One region of the Arthrobacter vasquezii genome, then DNA from elsewhere that is predicted to be linked to it. Evidence: riboswitches for the same ligand, from Rfam matches in the RefSeq annotation. Region 1 holds a riboswitch; the other holds the start of a gene.
What was found. A riboswitch is a leader RNA that binds a small molecule or an ion and turns the genes downstream of it on or off. The one in region 1 is predicted to bind S-adenosylmethionine.
Positions count from the first base shown of each region.

Region 2: another riboswitch for S-adenosylmethionine. It lies ahead of P4U43_RS04105 (bifunctional o-acetylhomoserine/o-acetylserine sulfhydrylase); the one in region 1 lies ahead of P4U43_RS05940 (aminotransferase class V-fold PLP-dependent enzyme).

Region 1 covers NZ_JAROKN010000009.1:35,593-44,489, reverse strand. The annotation lists gene P4U43_RS05960 (metal ABC transporter ATP-binding protein) at 1-394, opposite strand, end outside; gene P4U43_RS05955 (metal ABC transporter substrate-binding protein) at 391-1,302, opposite strand; gene P4U43_RS05950 (hypothetical protein) at 1,455-1,619, shown strand; gene P4U43_RS05945 (class I SAM-dependent methyltransferase) at 1,616-2,374, opposite strand; gene P4U43_RS05940 (aminotransferase class V-fold PLP-dependent enzyme) at 2,467-3,765, opposite strand; SAM riboswitch class IV at 3,861-3,975, opposite strand; gene hisN (histidinol-phosphatase) at 4,046-4,870, opposite strand; gene P4U43_RS05930 (cold-shock protein) at 5,082-5,285, opposite strand; gene rsgA (ribosome small subunit-dependent GTPase A) at 5,460-6,581, opposite strand; gene aroA (3-phosphoshikimate 1-carboxyvinyltransferase) at 6,578-7,912, opposite strand; gene P4U43_RS05915 (DoxX family protein) at 7,918-8,466, opposite strand; gene P4U43_RS05910 (sigma-70 family RNA polymerase sigma factor) at 8,775-8,897, shown strand, end outside.
Region 2 covers NZ_JAROKN010000005.1:109,209-118,105, forward strand. The annotation lists gene P4U43_RS04075 (8-oxoguanine deaminase) at 1-354, opposite strand, end outside; gene P4U43_RS04080 (nucleobase:cation symporter-2 family protein) at 524-2,095, opposite strand; gene pucL (factor-independent urate hydroxylase) at 2,217-3,170, opposite strand; gene uraH (hydroxyisourate hydrolase) at 3,173-3,514, opposite strand; gene uraD (2-oxo-4-hydroxy-4-carboxy-5-ureidoimidazoline decarboxylase) at 3,511-4,005, opposite strand; gene P4U43_RS04100 (PHP domain-containing protein) at 4,261-5,280, shown strand; gene P4U43_RS04105 (bifunctional o-acetylhomoserine/o-acetylserine sulfhydrylase) at 5,297-6,622, opposite strand; SAM riboswitch class IV at 6,666-6,781, opposite strand; gene aceE (pyruvate dehydrogenase (acetyl-transferring), homodimeric type) at 6,918-8,897, opposite strand, start outside.

The DNA.
Region 1 (8,897 bases):
GTTCCAGCGCCTCCGTCACCGCGGCACGGTCAGTCCGTGAGGGATGCCGCAGCAAACCCATGTGAGCGTACCGCCCCATCATGACGACGTCGGCGACGGAGACAGGGAAGTCCCAATCCACGTCCTCAGCCTGCGGAACATAGGCCACGAGCTTGCCTTTGCGGGCTGCCGTGGACGTTCGGCCGAAGAGCGAGAGCGTTCCCTGCTGCGCCGTCACCAACCCCATGAGGCACTTGAAGAGGGTCGATTTTCCTGAGCCGTTCACCCCGATCAGTCCGCAGATCTGGGCGCGGTTGATGGTGAAGCTCACGCTGTGGAGCGCAGTCACGTCTCCATAGTTGACGCCCAAACCTTCGACGGCGATGGCCGGCTGTTCGCTGGCTGTCAGGGTCATCGGGTCAGTCCTGCAATGATGAGGTCGATGTCGTGTTGGAGCAGGTCGAGGAACGTGGGGACCGGCCCGTTCTCCTCCGACAGCGAATCCACATAGAGCGGACCGGCCAATTCAGCGCCGGTGCTTCGTGCAACCTGCTGCTGCGCGGACGGATTGACGGTGGACTCGCAGAAGACTGTGGGCACGTTGTGCTCCTGAACAAAGGAGATGACGTCGCTGATCTGCCGGGGGGTTCCCTCGGTGTCGGAATTGACAGGCCAGATGAAGGCTTCTTTGATTCCGGCGTCCCGCGCGAGGTAGGAGAACGCACCCTCACACGTGACCAGAGCCGGCGTTGCCTCACCAGTGCTGAACGCATTCTGCAGAGCGGTCAGCATGCCCTGGAGTTCCCGCTTCAAGCCGGCGCCGTTGGCTTGGTAGTCTCCGGAATGTGCGGGATCAAGCTCTGACAGTGCCGTAACAATGTTGTCTACGTACGTTTGCGCCGCCTTCGGGGACATCCAGGCATGGGGGTTGGGCAGTCCCTGGTAATCGCCGGAACGGATGTCAACGGGTTCCACGCCTTCGGAAAGCACCACATGCGGCGCATCGATGGACAGGACGAAACGTTCGAACCAGCGCTCCAGGCCCAGGCCGTTGTCAAGGACGAGATCCGCGTCCTGCGCCTTGACGAGGTCTGAGGGAGTGGGGTCGTAGCCGTGGATTTCGGTTCCGAACTTGGTGATCGATTCAACCCGGATATGCTCACCTGCCACCGAGCGTGTGAGGTCCGCGAGAACGGAAAAGGTGGTCAGTACAACAGGCCGCGGGTCCTTGTGTGAACTGGTCCGCTCCACAAGTGGGGTGCCACAGCCTGCAAGCACCAACGTTGTCAGGATGAGGAGAACCTGAATCCGAAGTTTCGGCATACCGAAAATATAGCCCGATCACGCTGCTGCCGCCACTGCTCCTGTGCAGCCGGAGCCACGGCACTCGACAGGAGAGCAATCGACAGGGCATGGTGGGCCTAACGGTATGTTGCCGGCAGGGCACGGCGGGACCACTATCAGGAGGTCGGGTTATGAGCGAAGAACCACAACACGAGGAAGTGCCGCGCGAGCACTCTGAACAGCCGGCAGAGGGGGATCGCGCTCAGAATCCCGCCGACACAGGCACTCACTCACAGGACCCGGCTGAGGGTGCAGATTCCGGGCCGGAAACGAACGGGACGGACGCTGAGGGCTAAAGCCGGCCGGCCCGCCAGCAGTAGGTAAGGTACGGCAGCTCGAGGACTGCGTCCGGCTGGTGCCCCAAGTGATCGTGCAGGTACCACGACAGATTGTTTTCCACCTTGGTGCGCACACCGGCTGATGCGTTCTGGTAGTAGGTGCGGGAGCGCGCAAGTTCCACGATGTCCGAGACCGGAAGAACCTGCGTCCATGGAATGACCCTTGACTCCGGCTCCGAAAAGCGCGGACCAAGCATAGGGCGGTAGCTCGGCCGGAAAACGTCTCCGGCATGCATGATGCGGGAGAGTCGGTGTACCCAGGCAACGCTGACGTCCAGCTGATTCCAGACGAGCGCGAATCTTCCCCCCGGCGCCAACACACGTGCGGCCTCCTGGCTTGCCGCAGCAGGATCACACCAGTGCCAGGCCTGGGCGATTGTGAGTACATCAGCGCTCGCCGTTGCGAGTCCCGATGCCTCGGCAGTTCCCTGCACTCTGGCTACGCGCGGGAGTTGTTGTCCGAGGACTGCAAGCATGTCCAGGGATGGGTCAACAGCTGTCACCTCCGGGCAGCGGCGGATGAGCTCCCGGGTGAACTTGCCGGTGCCGGCGCCAACGTCTGCTGCGCGCAACGCTCCGGCGGGTATGAGCCAGTCCACGCTGTCTTGGGGGTAGCCCGGACGCACGCGCTCGTAGCGGTCACTTTCCTGCAGATAGCCCCGCGCCAATTCACGACGGCGGTGCTCGGCGAGGCGCGGACCTCCAACACCCATGTTGGGAACTCCTCGCATGACGGGTACGGAACCCGTCAATTAAAGCACCCGGTTGAAGGCGGCGTCGCGCCGAGGAAGTGCGGTCGCAGCGCTCAGTCGGTTGTGCAGGGCGCGGCGCCGGCAGTTCCCGGCGTGGGCGGAGCCCAGTCAGGGAAAGGGCGGGTCTCGACCGCGGGCACCCAGCGCCCGGCGTCGACCGCATAGTCAGTCCCCAGTCCATCCCGAAGAAGCGAGCGCAAACCGGTCAACAGCCTGTCGACGTCGTCCTGCCGTGATCCGAGCCCGAAACTCGCTCGTAGCGAACCTGACGGCAGGCCCAGCCGCTTCAGCAGCGGATGAGCGCAAAACTTCCCGTCCCGCAGTCCAACCCCGTGTTCTGCGGACAGATATGCGGCGACCAGCCCGGCGTCGTAACCGTGGACAGAGAAGTTCACTACGCCGATCGCATCGGTGCTGTCAGCGAAGATGCGGTGAACTGCTATGCCGGGAAGGTTGGAGAGCCCTTCCACGAGGGCATCCCGCAGCTCTGATTCATGCGCAAGCCAGGCCGGTTCATCCAACCCAGCGATGGCCTCTGTTGCCTTCGCCAGCGCGGCTGCACCGAGCACATTCGGTGACCCGCCCTCATGGCGCGCGGAACCGGTTGCCCAGGACACCGAGTCCACTTTCACAGTCTTCACTGCGCCGCCTCCGGCGAGGTGGGGCCTTCCGGAATCGAGCCAGTCGCCTCTACCGACCAGGACGCCCGCGCCGAAAGGCGCATACAGTTTGTGGCCCGAGAAGGCCGCGTAGTCGATACCGTCGCGGAGCAGATCCAGCCGCCGGTGGGGAGCGAGCTGAGCCGCGTCGACGACGATCCGCGCGCCGTGCGCATGAGCCGCCGCTGCGAACCGGACGATGGGCAGAACTTCTCCGGTGACATTCGACGCACCGGTTACAGCAAGCAGGCTGATTCCTCCGGATGCCAATTCCTCTTCCACAGCGGCGAGCGTTTCCTCGATGGTTCCCGCGGCGACCAGCCCGCGATGGGGAAGCTGCAGCCAGGGCAGCAGATTGGCATGGTGTTCCACGTCGAGGTAGAGGACCTCACCGTCCTCCGGCAGGCATCCAGCCAGGAGGTTCAGCGAATCGGTGGTGTTGCGGGTGAAGATGACCGCATCATCTTCCCGGCCGCCGACGAAGTTCCGCACAGTCCTTCGTGCATTCTCGTAGAGCGAGGTGGAGATTTGCGATGCGTACCCGGCGCCCCGGTGCACACTCGCATAGTAGGGAAGCACGCTCTGCACATAGTCATTGACCTGCTGCAGCGCCGGCGTTGAAGCGGCATAGTCCAGGTTGACGTAACGGACGGCAGTGCCGTCCACCAGCGGCGCCTGCAGCTCAGCGCCCATCACGGACGCCAGCGGTGCAGCGGAGAGTTCGTTCTCAAGAAGTGCGTTGCTCACAGGAGGTACCCCACGTAGGTTCAGGGGACCTGCTTCACCAGGCCCCGCGCTTGCCGAACCACGTTCTGGCCCGGCCAGGTCGTCACCCGGGGCACCCCGCCGCGGAAGGAGGGTTGCCGGCCAGCAAACCGGGGTTTAACGCTGGCACTCGTGACCTAGGAATCCAGACTAAAGCAGGCCGGGAATATCCGGTCCTTGTGTTACGTGTTGGTGTTAAGCGACCACGTCAGACGCCGGTACCTTCCTGAAGCAGATCGTCCAGCGAGGGGTTCAGCCGCTTCAGGACATCATTGTGAAGTGTGCTGTTGGTTGCCAGCGCGTTGCCTCCGAAGGGTCCGTCGGAGCCTTCGAGTGACGTGAAGCGACCGCCGGCTTCCGTGACGATGGGTACCAGCGCGGCCATGTCATACAGGTTCAGCTCAGGTTCGCAGGCGATGTCCACAGCGCCTTCGGCGACAAGGCAGTAGGACCAGAAGTCACCGTAGGCGCGTGTACGCCACACGGATTCGGTGAGCGATACGAATTCGTCAAAGTTGCCGCGCTCTTTCCAGCCGGACAGGTTCGAGTAGGAGAGCGAGGCGTCTTCCAGCCGGGATACGCTCGAAACCCGGAGCCGGCTGGCTGCCGCGAGAGACTTACCCATGAACGCACCGGTGCCCGTTGCAGCCCACCAACGCTTTCCGAGCGCGGGGGCGCTCACAACACCGACGACAGGCCGGCCCTCGTCCACCAATGCAATGAGGGTAGCCCATACCGGTACGCCCCGGACGAAGTTCTTGGTTCCGTCAATAGGATCGATGATCCAGCGCCGCGAGCCGGCGCCGCTGCTGCCGTACTCCTCACCGAGTACGGCATCGCGCGGACGCGCACGCGAGAGTTGCCCGCGGATAGCCTCTTCCGCCGATTTGTCCGCATCCGTGACCGGGGTGAAGTCCGGCTTGGTTTCGACCGCCAGATCCAGCGCCTTGAACCGGGACATGGTCTGGTCGTCTACGGAGTCGGCCATTACATGGGCAAGGCGGAGGTCATCGTTGTAGCTCTGGAGGTTCATACTTTCAACCTATATGGTCAGGGTGCACAGATGCGGGAGGTCCCGATGCGGACGCGCTCAGCGCTGGGCTACGATCGGTTCACGCACGCACAGGAACGGGTGTCATTGAACGGTGTGCTGTTAAACGCAAGAAAGGGGACACCGGCCGAAGCCGATGTCCCCTTTCTTGAAGCGCTAGATCTTGAAGCGCTGAAACTTAGAGAACGGAGACTTAGAGAACGGAGATGTTCTCAGCCTGGGGGCCCTTGGGGCCCTGGGTGGTCTCGAAGCTGACCTTCTGGTTCTCCTCAAGCGAGCGGAAGCCGCCGGAGTTGATTGCGGAGAAGTGAGCGAAAACGTCAGCGCCGCCGTCGTCAGGAGCGATGAATCCAAAGCCCTTTTCAGCGTTGAACCACTTGACTGTACCTGTTGCCATTTTTTTATTCCTTGAGTGTGAGGATCCCCCCGTACTTCGGGGTTCCTGTCGCGGTGTTCATTTCGCCTGCAAAAAAAGCTTTCGAACTCCGGAGAGAAATCAAGGCTTAACATTCGTGCGCAACACAACAACTCCGTTCAGTCTAGCAGGCAATCGGCGCCGTAGTCACATCACTCACTGCATCCCCAGCTCCTTGGCACCCTGGGAAGGTTCGACGCCCGCCCCGAGAAGCCGGCGCAGCGAAGACAGGCGCACCGGACCGGATTCGCCGGCAGCGCCCGACGCGACCCAGCCGTCCAGTCCGCAGTTGACGGCGGCGGCATCGTGGCGGCAGCCCCGCTCGCAGTCCTCGGTGCCGGGTGCAAGATCCGGGAAGGCGGCGAGGATGCGGTCGGCCTCGACATGGGCAAGGCCGAAGGAACGAATGCCCGGAGTGTCGATAATCCACGTACCGGGTGCTGAGTCTGCAGCTTTGAGGGCATAAGCCGATGAGGAGGTATGGCGCCCCCGCCCGGTGACCGCGTTCACTCCGCCCGTCGCCCGATTGGCTCCGGTGAGCGCGTTCACCAGCGTCGACTTGCCCACGCCGGAGTGACCGAGCAGTACGCTCACTTTGCCGTCCAAAAGCTCCTTCAACTGCTCGACGGCGCCGGGCGCGAGGAGCGCTGAGGCGCCGGTAGCGGATGTGGTTTCCACTGCGTCCGGTGTGGACGCAGTCTGGCTGGTGATGATGAGCAGGTCAAGATGTTCGTAATTCGCCAGCAGATCCGACGGATCCTTCAGGTCTGCTTTGGTGACACAGAGGAGGGGCTGAATACCGGCGTCGTAGGCGGCCACCAGCGCGCGGTCGATGAACCCCGTGCGCGGCTCCGGATTCGCGGCCGCAACCACGATCACCAGCTGGTCGGCGTTGGCAACCACAGCGCGTTCCACGGGATCGGTGTCATCCGCGCTGCGGCGAAGCAGCGTGCGTCTTTCCTGAATCCGGACCAGGCGGGCGAGAGTGTCCGGTTCACCGCTCACATCTCCCACCAGCGCCACCAGATCTCCGGCGACGACGGGGGACCGCCTGAGTTCCCGTGCCCGGGCGGCAATGACAACCCGCTCTGCGTTGGTGTCCTCATCCACAACCGCGGTATAGCGTCCGCGGTCCACCGTGATGATTCGTCCGGTCACTGCATCTTCATGAGCCGGACGGTCCTTCGTGCGTGGCCGGGAACCCTTCTTGTTCGGCCGGATCCGAACATCGGATTCATCCCAGGAAGCGGTCCCGCGGCGCGACCCGGCGGATGTCACCGAGAGCCGCTCGGACCAGCGGTGGCAGCGAGTGCCTTCCACAGCTCGGGGAACTGGGGCATGGTCTTGCCGGTGGTCGCAATGTTCTCAATCTCCACGCCGTCCACTGCGAGCCCCAGGATGGCGCCGGCCGTGGCCATCCGATGATCCTCATAGGTGTGGAAAGGACCGCCGTGCAGCGGAGCCGGGCGTATGACCAGGCCGTCAACGGTCTCCTCGACATCACCGCCGAGGCGGGTAATCTCCGCGACGAGGGCGGCGAGCCGGTCAGTCTCGTGCCCGCGCAGGTGTCCAATGCCCGACAATGCCGACGGTGTCCGCGCGAGCGAGCACAGCGCAGCGACGGTCGGCGCCAGCTCGCTGGTGTCGGCCAACTCGGCGCCGGTGATCGTCCCGGTGCCGCGGACCACCAGAGTGGAGTCATCGGTCAGCTCAACCTCGGCGCCCAGCAGGGGGAGTATGGTCAGCCACTTCGCTCCGACCTGAGTGGTGTCCGAAGGCCAGTGCGGCACACGCACGGTGCCGCCGGTAGCGAGGGCAGCGGCGAGGAACGGACCGGCATTGGAGAGGTCAGGCTCGATGCGCACATCGAACGCGCTGATGGTTCCCGGCTCCACCCGCCACGAGTTCGGAATGGAATCGTCGACGACGACGCCGGCCTCCCGCAGCACTGCAACCGTCATGGCGATGTGGTCAAGGCTCGGCACCGGCTTGCCCACATGCTGCAGGTTGAGGCCCTCCGTGAAGCGGGCGCCAACGAGCAGCAGCGCAGAGACAAACTGGGACGAGGCGCTCGCGTCTATCACCAGCGTGCCGCCCTCTACCGCTCCGGTTCCTGCGACCGTGAAGGGCAGGGAGCCGTCGTCGTTCTCGAGCTGTACTCCAAGTTCGCGGAGAGCACTGATGACCGCGCCCATCGGGCGTTTGCGGGCGTGAGGGTCACCGTCAAACGAGGTGCGCCCCGCACGAAGCGCCGCTAGCGGAGGAACAAAGCGCATGACCGTGCCGGCCAGCCCGCAGTCCACGCTCACATCCCCGGACGCGTCGGGCGGAATGGGCGTAACGAGCAAGTCAGGGCCATACGTGCCGTCGCCGTCGAGCTCCTCCACCGTGGCACCCAGCGACCGAAGGGCTTCCACCATCAACAGGGAATCCCGCGAGTGTAACGGTGCGCGCAGCCTGCTCGGGCCGTCCGCAAGCGCAGCGAGAATAAGGTACCGGTTGGTCAGTGACTTCGACGCCGGGACCTCCACTGTTGCATCAACGGGACCGGCTGCGTACGGTGCCGGCCAAAAGGATGTGGCGGACGGTGCGGCGGACAGCGCGCTCATGCTCCTTAGCTGCCCGTGACTTCCGAAGCGGTCTTGCGTACAGCTTTCTCCGCCTTCTTGATGCTCTTGCGGGTGTCATGGCTGAGGGCCAGGGCATTACGGCGCGCATCCTCGGCGAAATGCTCTGCACGCCAGGCCCAGCTCGGCCGGCCGTTGGTGTCCACGGCGGCGAGCAGCACAGCACCGATCAGCGACAGGTTCTTGAGGAGCTGGTTGCGGCGGTCCTTGCGGGTCTTGGACGTGGACGAATCCGCGCTGTTGAACTCAACAACGGCGTTCAGCGTGGACGTGGCGACCAGCACCAGAGCAGAGACGCGGGAAAAGCGCCCGATCCCCAACAGAACCGCCGCACCGAGATGGGCAGCGCCGAGCACCTTCGCGACACGCTGTTCGTTGCTCGTTGCCGAGGCCGTTGCGGGCACCGCCTTGTTGATGCGGTCAAGGGTGGGACGAAGGGCAGTAGCTGTGGCCTCGGTATTCCGGAGGCGGTCAATGCCCGTGAGGACGAAGCTGCTGGCAAGCAATGGGCGGGCGAATACGCGAACAAGGGTCACAATGCCTCCTGGCTTCCAGCACCGTGGGCGGCACCGGATCTACTTGGCGAACAAAGTCAGTTACAACCGTGGATGAATGTGTCTAGTTTTGCACTTTTGGCGGACCGAGGCGATCCGGCCGCCGCGTGTGCACCGGAATATTCACCTGCTGCCCATGGTTGGAGATACATGAACACGCAGTAAACGGATACGAGGAGCAGATGGGCACAGCAACATCGGTGCGGGGCCACATCCCGCGCATCCACATTGATGCGCCGGCCGGTCCGGCGCAGCGCCGGCAAACCCGCGGACGCGTAGACTTTGCAGCAATGAATACCACAGCCGCGGCGGGGCCCACCCCAGCCGAAGACGAGGAACTGGACCTGTCCACCGAATCCGTTGCTGATCGCACGGCGAGGTTCGAGCGGGACGCCATGCAGTACGTGGACCAA
Region 2 (8,897 bases), on a different contig from region 1:
GCACCCGGAGAGGAGGAGCTCAGCGAGCGCCGCAGTCGTCGCCAGTTCGAGATCACGGGGCGTGAGCCGCGCCCATACCGGGTAGAGGTTCACCAGCCAGGGGAAAAGCGGCACGTTGACCACCGGCGCCCACGCGCGGGTGAGCGTCTGGTAGAAGTGGTGATGCGTATTGATGAGTCCGGGAAGCACCACATGGCTCCGGGCGTCGAAGACGGAGTCGTACCGGGCGGCCGGCGTTGCTCCCGTCCGGACCAGTTCCACAATGGCGGCGCCTTCGATCACGAGTCCACCTCCGGCGTCGGATTCATTCGCGGTGAAGATGGCGAGCGGGTCTCGCACCCAGATGCGTTGCATGATTGGATTTCCGTTCCGTGATTGTCAGGGGATGACGTTTGAGTGGCACGAAACGGCACAGGACCACCGCGTGACGGCGGAGTGTGCCGTCAGCTCAGTGGTCCTGTCTGCTGATCCAGGTTGTGGTCCCTGCCTGCCCTGACTCTCGCCAGGCAGGCAGGGATCCAAGTCAGTGCTGGTGCCTTGGAGTCTCGTCGCAGATTTTGCGAATGTCCTCGACGCAGCTGATCTCGCCGTTATCGAGTTTCTGCTTGACTACGGTGTACTGCGCCGCGGTCACTACGGGGATCTCGGTACCGTCCGCTGCCACGAGCTTGCCGCCCTGGAAGCTGTCGCCGTCCTGGAGGGCGGTGAGCTCGTCTGCCCGCACCATGCGCGGTGGGCTGGCAACAAAGACGGAAGCGCGCTCCGGATTACCGGCCTTCAGGTGGTTGAAGAGCAGGTTCATCAGCACCGCCATGATGGCCGCCGAGCTGATTCCCGAGTGGAAGATGATGCCGAACCAGGTGGGGAAGGCGTCGTAGAAGGTAGGGGACACGACGGGGATCGTACCGAAAGCGAGCGCCACGGCAACGATCACGAGGTTCATGTTGCCCTCGTAGTCGACCTTTGCCAGCGTGCGGATGCCGCTCGCTGCCACGGTGCCGAAGAGAACGATGCCAGCTCCGCCGAGTACCGGCGTCGGAACTGCGGCAACCAGGCGTCCGAGGATGGGCAGGAGCCCCAGGATGACCATGATGAGGCCGCCCGCGGCTACGACATAGCGGCTGCGGATGCCCGTGATTGCCACCAGGCCCACGTTCTGCGCGAAGGCAGTCTGCGGGAAGGAGTTGAAGATCGGAGCGACGGCGCTGGAGAGCATATCGGCGCGGAGGCCGTCGGCGATACGGCGTGAGTCGACCTTGGTCCGAGCGATTTCACCGACGGCAAGGATGTCTGCCGTGGTTTCAGTCATGCAGACCAGGATCACGATGGTCATCGAAATGATCGCTGCGATATCAAAGACAGGCCAGCCGAAGGCGAACGGCTGCGGGAAGGCGAAGATGGCACCCTCAGCGACGTTGGAGAAATCGGCGAGGCCCAGGAGCGCCGCGATGATGGTTCCTGCCACAATGGCGAGCAGGATCGACAGGCGGGAGATTGCCGCGCTGCCCAGCTTGCTCATGAGGAGAACCAGAGCCAGCGTTCCGGCGGCCAGCCCGATGTTCGTGAGGCTGCCGTAGTTGTCAGCGGTCCGGTTTCCGCCCATTGCCCAGTTGGCAGCGACAGGCATGAGGGTCAGGCCGATGGTGGTGATGATGACACCAGTCACTACCGGCGGGAAGAATCGGATGATCTTCGCGAAGAACGGCGCAAGGACCAGACCGATCACGGAGGCCACGAGGACTGCGCCGAAAATGGTCTGTAGTCCTCCACCGCCGCTGATGATCGCAGTCATGGTGGCAACGCCGGCAAAGGAGACGCCCTGCACCAACGGGAGCTGGGAGCCGAAGAACTTCACACCGTAGCTCTGCAGGATGGTTGCGGCACCGCCTACGAAGAGGCAGGAGGCAATCAGGACGGCGATGTCGTCCTGGGATACGCCGGCGGCAGTTCCGACGATGAGCGGAACGGCGATGATTCCGCCGTACATGGTGAGGACGTGCTGGAACCCGTAGGCGAATGATCGTCCGAGGGGCAGCCGTTCATCCTCGGGGCGCTGGGGTTTGGCCTGATGTTTCATAGAGCTGACTGCTTTCATGAGTATGACTTCCTTGTCTCACATGAGTAGTGGGGTGAACGGCCGGGCACGGGCTTGTGCCGGGCCGTTCGCGGTTGGGGCGGCGTTCCTGCCGCGCAGGCGCCCGTTCCCAACCGTTTTCTCAGCAGAAGCCGGGGATGTTTGCCCAGATTGCTGCTTCGTTGGTTGATCCTTCGGCGCGCTCGCGTTCTACGGTCGCCTCGATCAGTCCGTACGGCCGGTCGGCCGCGAAGAAGACCTCGCCCGGGTTGTCGACGCCGAACGGCTCGAGATCCACGAGGAAGTGGTGCTTGTTCGGCAGGGAGAGCTTGATCTCCTCGATTTCCGGGTGTGCCTCCAGTGCCTGCTTGCCCATCTGGAACATGGTCTGCTGCAGAGCGAGCGAGTGGGTCTGGGCGAAAGCATCGAGGAAGATCTTGCGAACGCTGGCGTACACCGCGTTGAAGTCGATGTCCGTGGTATTTGCTGCGTAGCGCCAACGGGCGGTCACATCGGTCGCGAGGATGCGGTCCGTGGTTTCCTGCAGAGTGGTGTACTGATCCCGCGGGAACCCGTGGAACTCAGAGCCGGTCGACTTCAATACGGTCAGATCCTCGATTCCGGCGACGATGTGGCGCGTGCCGTTCTCAATGAGCAGCACAGCCGTGCGGGTTTCCGACTTGTTGCGCGAGAACGCGTGATCGTGGTCGCTGATGCGGTCCCAGAAGTACTGCTCCGCCTCCCAGCGTCCGCCGGAAACCCAGTCGAAGCTTTCGGTGAAGTGCTTGCCGAGGCGCAGGAGGAACTGCTCAGGAGAGCCAATACCTTCACGGGAGAACGCGTACACCGTGTTCTTCTGCGTGTCTGTGGCAACAACGTGTGAGTTGTCTCCCTCGGTGTGGGCGGTCTCGAAGTCGCCGTGCAGCTGTGAGGTGACGTTCAGGTCCTCGATCTGGTGCCGCGCAGTGTCGCGGGTGATCTTCACGAGCCTGCATTCGGCCTTGCCGTACTGGTTCCGACCCAGGACGATGCGGCCGCTGTTGCCCGCGGTGTTCTCGTTGGTGTTGGCGTTTGTTTCGATGGTCGGTGTCGTCATTGTCAGCTTCCTCGGTAGGTGGAATAGGCGAAGGGACTAATCAGGAGCGGCACGTGATAGTGCTGCGCCGGGTCGGTAAGTTCAAAAATCAGTGAAACGGAGGGGAAGAATGTTTCCGTGCCGGTCGCCGCAAAGTAGGTGCCGGTCTGGAAGTCAATCCGGTAAGTGCCCGCCTCCAGCGCTTCAGGGCCCAGGGAGGTGATGCGGCCGTCGTCGTCGGTGTTTCCCTCCCCGATGTCCTCCCAACCATCCGCACCCAGCCGGTGCAGTGCGGCAGCAACGCCGGCGGCGGGACGTCCCGTACCGGTGTCGAGCACGTGGGTGGTTATGTGGCTGCGGCTCATGCTGCGAGGACCCCCTTGAGTCGAAGGATGGCGATTTCACGCAGTTGCTGGGCGATGATCTCCAGCTCCAGCGCGGGCGTATTCTGCAGCCGCTCATCGAGAGCGGCGAGGATGTCCTCGGCGCTTCGACCGGCGGCCCGGATGAGGAAAACCCTCCCGAACTTCTCCTCGTAGGCACGGTTGCCTGCCTGGAGCGCGGTCTGGGTTTCGACGGCGGTGCTGACGCCGGCCTGCTCACCACGCGACATGGTGGCTTCAGTGGTATTCCCCTGCGCCCGGTCACCGATGCGCGGGTGATGCGCCAGGGCGCCGTCGATCTCGGCTTCCGTCCAGGGATAGGCTGCCTTTTCGGCGAACGCAATCAGGTCGGCTTCCGAGGAGAAGGGCCGCGCGTCCACGATGGCCTCAACCCAGCGCGGGATGTCAACGCATGGCGTGAGTTGGGCAGCGGCCACTTCGGGGGTACAGGTATTGAGGGTTGCAAGAGGCATGGGTGTCAGCTTTCTATGAAGCGCTATCGCCAGCGCTGAACACCCTTACCCTCGAACGAATTCGATTTGACTCGATGTTTCCGGCGACAGTCCAGGAACCGTGTGGCTCTGGTTCAGTTTCTATATGGTGGAATTTTTATTCCGATTTCATTGTAGCCCTGATCACATGGTAACTGTCAAGCGTTACCTGGATCACATGATAGAGCTGCTTCCCTGCACCAGCCCACCACCGCGTAAATGGTGGAAGATGGGCCTATGGATGCCACCGCCGCATTGAATGAGATCGCCTTCTGGCTGGAACGGGAACTGGCTCCGAGTTTCAAGGTTCAGGCGTTCCGCAAGGCCGCAGCGGCCATTGCCGAGCTGGAGCCCGACGAACTCGCACAACGCGCCCGCGACGGCCGGCTCAAGCGGATGAAGGGCATCGGAGCGCGCTCCCATGAGGTCATCACCCAAGCGCTCAACGGTGAAGTGCCGGCCTATCTCGCCGACCTCCGCGAGCGCTCGAAAGAAGCCCTGGCCAGCGGCGGGTCGGAGCTGAGGGCCCTCCTCCGCGGTGACCTGCACAGTCACAGCGACTGGTCCGACGGCGGGAGTCCCATCCCGCTCATGGTCGACGCCGCGCGTGCGCTCAATCATGAATACCTGGCGCTCACGGACCACTCCCCCACCCTGAAGATCGCGAACGGCCTGAGCGCGGAGCGCCTCACGGAGCAACTCCAGATCGTGGACCAGATCAACAACGACGACGGCGGCAACGGCTTCCGCCTTTTGAAGGGCATCGAGGTGGACATCCTTGAAGACGGAACACTGGATCAGTCGCCGGAGATGCTCGATGAGCTGGACATCGTTGTCGCCAGTGTCCACTCCAAGCTGCGCTCCGACCGCCGCACCATGACCGCACGCATGCTGGGCGGCATTCGCGATCCCCATACCAACGTCCTTGGCCACTGCACGGGCCGTCTTGTCCAGGGTTCCCGCGGCCAGCGTCCACAGTCCGAGTTCGACGCCCGGAAGGTGTTCACCGCCTGTGCCGAGAACAACGTAGCGGTGGAAATCAATTCACGTCCCGAGCGGCAGGATCCGCCGGATGACCTGATCCAGCTGGCACTCGAAGCCGGGTGTCTCTTCAGCATCGACAGCGACGCGCACGCCCCCGGTCAGCTGGATTTCCTCCAGTACGGGGCGGAGCGCGCCGAAACAAACGGCGTGCCGGCGGACCGCATCATTACGACGTGGCCGTTGGACAAGCTGCTCGCCTGGGCGCGCTCCTGAGAGCTTCCCAAGCTCCTTAGGCGTCCAGGAATTCCTTGGCTGCCCTGAAACCGGCTTCAAGGTCCGCCAGAATGTCATCAATGTGTTCAATACCCACTGAGAGCCGCACCAGCCCGGGGTTAACGCCGGCAATGACCTGCTGCTCCGGCGATAGCTGGCTATGGGTGGTCGACGCCGGGTGGATCACCAGCGAGCGCACGTCGCCGAGGTTCGCCACATGCGAGTGCAGGTCAAGGGCATCGACGAAGCGCTTCCCGGCCTCCGCACCGCCGGCCAGGTTGAAGGAAACGATGGCGCCGATTCCCTTCGGGCCGTACGTGCGTCCGCGCTCATACCAGGGGCTTGAGGGCAGCCCGGCATAGGCAACCGACTCGACATCCTCACGCGCTTCCAGCCACTGAGCCACTTCGACAGCATTGGAGACGTGCCGCTCCATCCGCAGGCTCAGGGTCTCCAGGCCCTGGGCGATCAGGAACGCGTTGAACGGGGATACCGCCGAGCCGAGGTCACGCAGCAACTGGACTCTGGCCTTGAGGATGTAGGACAGGTTGGCCCCGAGGGCGCCGTCCGCACCCAGATCCCGTGCGTACACCAGACCGTTGTATGTCGGGTCCGGCGTATTGAAGCCCGGGAAACGGTTGGGATCCTTGCCGAAATCAAACTTTCCCGAGTCAACGATGACGCCGGCGATCGCCGTACCGTGGCCGCCCAGGTACTTGGTGGCCGAATGGACAACAATGTCCGCGCCCCACTCCAGGGGCCGGATGAGGTAAGGGGTGGCAAGGGTGTTGTCCACGATCAGCGGCACACCGGCGTCGTGAGCGGTCCGGGACACGCCCTCAATGTCGAGTACGTCCTGCCGCGGGTTGGAGACGACCTCCGCAAAGAACAGCTTGGTGTTGGGCTGCACAGCGTCCCGCCACTGGTCCAGATTGTCCGGATCCGCCACGAAGGTGACCGAAATGCCGAACTTCTTCAGCGTATGGGCCAGCAGGTTGTAGGTTCCGCCGTACAGGCTCGGACTGGCGACGACGTGATCGCCGGCCTCCGCGACATTCAGGATCGCGAAGGTCTCCGCCGCCTGACCTGAGCTGAGCAGCAGCGCGCCCAGCCCGCCTTCAAGGCTGGCGATCCGCTGCTCAACGGCATCCTGGGTGGGGTTGCCGATCCGCGTGTAGATGGGAGCGAGTTCGGCAAGGGCAAAGCGGTTGGCAGCGCTTTCGGCACTGGGAAAGACGAACGACGTGGTCTGGTAGATCGGCAGAGCACGGGCACCGGTGGCGCTGTCCGGTTCCTGACCGGCGTGGATCTGGCGGGTTTCGAAAGACCATTGGTTGGACATTCAAGGCTCCTTTGGCATGGGCCCGGCATGGTGGGAGCACCGCGGGCCGCGCTTGCCGTCCGGCTGGTGCCGGGCGGCCAGGTCTTCACCCGGAGCACCCCACCGCAGCTGGAGGGTTGCTGGCCAGCAAGCCGGGGCTTGGTGCTGGCGCTCATGACCACGGCCAGTGTAGGCACAGGAGTATCACGCCGCACGAAGATGACGTTCCATGTAATCCACCCGTTGAGTTGCAGAAGTTTTTGTCGCCTAGTTGCAGGTAAAAGTGTTTCCAGGCCGCAACTAGGCGACAAAAACGTCAGGGGAGGGTGAGGAGTGCGTACTTCTCGATTGCCTGGCGTGGTGCGTCTGCGTCTACCTCTCCCCGCTTCGCGAGGAGCTGAAGAGTGCGTACGACGACGGAGGCTGGGTCGATCTTGAAGTACCGCCTGGCTGCGGCGCGTGTGTCGGAAAAGCCGAACCCGTCCGCTCCGAGTGTGGCGAAGTCCTGCGGCAGGAACTGGCGGATTTGATCCGGAACAGCCTTCATGTAGTCGGTGACGGCCACGATCGGTCCGGGTGCGTCCCCAAGCTGCTGGGTGACGAAGGGAACGCGGGCCTCTGCATCGGGGTTGAGGAAGGCCTCCTCCTCGGCGGCGAGTGCGTCACGCCGCAGCTCCGTCCACGAAGTCACCGACCACACATCGGCCGAAACACCCCAGTGGTCTGCCAGGAGTTCCTGCGCCTCGAGCGCCCACGGGACGGCCACGCCGGAGGCGAGGATCTGCGCCTTCGGCCGGCCGCCGTCGTCGTTGCCGGGCTTCAGCCTGTACACGCCGCGCACCACGGCGTCGGCATCCAACCCGGCGGGAAGCGGCGGCTGGATGATCGGCTCGTTGTAGACGGTCAGGTAGTACATGACGTTTCGATCGTCGGAATTCGCGCCGTACATGCGCTCCAGTCCTGCACGCATGATGATGCCGAGTTCATACCCGTAGGCCGGGTCGTAGGTGATGACGGCGGGGTTGGTGGAGGCAAGGATGGGTGAGTGTCCGTCGGCGTGTTGGAGGCCTTCGCCGGTGAGGGTGGTACGGCCTGCGGTGGCGCCGATGATGAACCCGCGGGTCATCTGGTCACCGGCTGCCCAGAAGGAATCTCCCGTGCGCTGGAATCCGAACATCGAGTAGAACACGTAGATCGGAATCAGCGGCTCGCCCTGCGTGGCGTACGCCGTGCCAGCCGCGGTGAACGCAGCAACTGATCCGGCTTCATTGATGCCGGCGTGGAGGATTTGGCCTTGAATCGATTCCTTGTACGCGAGAACCAACTCCCGGTCTACCGAGAGGTAGTTCTGGCCCTTGGGGTTGTAGATCTTCGCTGTCGGGAAAAAGGCGTCCATGCCGAAGGTTCTGGACTCATCCGGAACAATGGGGACAATCCGGGACCCCAGCCCTTTCTCCCGCATGAGATCTTTCAGAAGGCGGACGAAAGCCATCGTTGTGGCGGCCTGCTGCTTCCCCGAGCCCCGGTTCGCAACCTCGTACGCCTTGTCCCCCGGCAGCTCCAGTGCCGCCGCCTCGGTACGGCGTTCAGGAACAAATCCGCCGAGGGTACGGCGCCGGTCCAGGAGGTATTTGATTTCGGGGGAGTCGGGTCCAGGGTGGTAGTAGGGCGCGTTGTAGAGGTCGGCTTCGAGTGCTTCGTCGGGGATGGGGATGCGCAGGTGGTCGCGGAAGTCCTTGAGGTCCTGAAGGGTGAGTTTCTTCATCTGGTGGGTCGCGTTACGGCCCTCGAAGTGTGAACCCAACCCGTACCCCTTGACCGTTTTGGCCAGAATCACGGTCGGTTTGCCCTTGAACTCCGTGGCGGCCTTGTACGCCGCGTACACCTTCCGGTAATCATGCCCGCCGCGCTTGAGTCCCCACACCTGCGCATCTTCCATATCCGCCACGAGGTCCTTGGTGGCCGGGGTCTTCCCGAAGAAGTGATCGCGCACAAACCCACCGGATTCTGCCTTGTAGGTCTGGTAATCCCCGTCAGCGGTCTCGTTCATGATCTTCACCAGATCCCCGGTGGTGTCTTTGGCGAGCAGGTCATCCCACTCCCGGCCCCACACCACCTTGATCACGTTCCACCCGGCACCGCGGAAGAACGCCTCGAGTTCCTGCATGATCTTCCCGTTACCACGCACTGGCCCGTCCAGGCGCTGCAGGTTGCAGTTGATCACAAAGTTCAGGTTGTCCAGATTCTCATTGGCCGCCAACTGCAACAACCCACGCGATTCGGGCTCATCCATCTC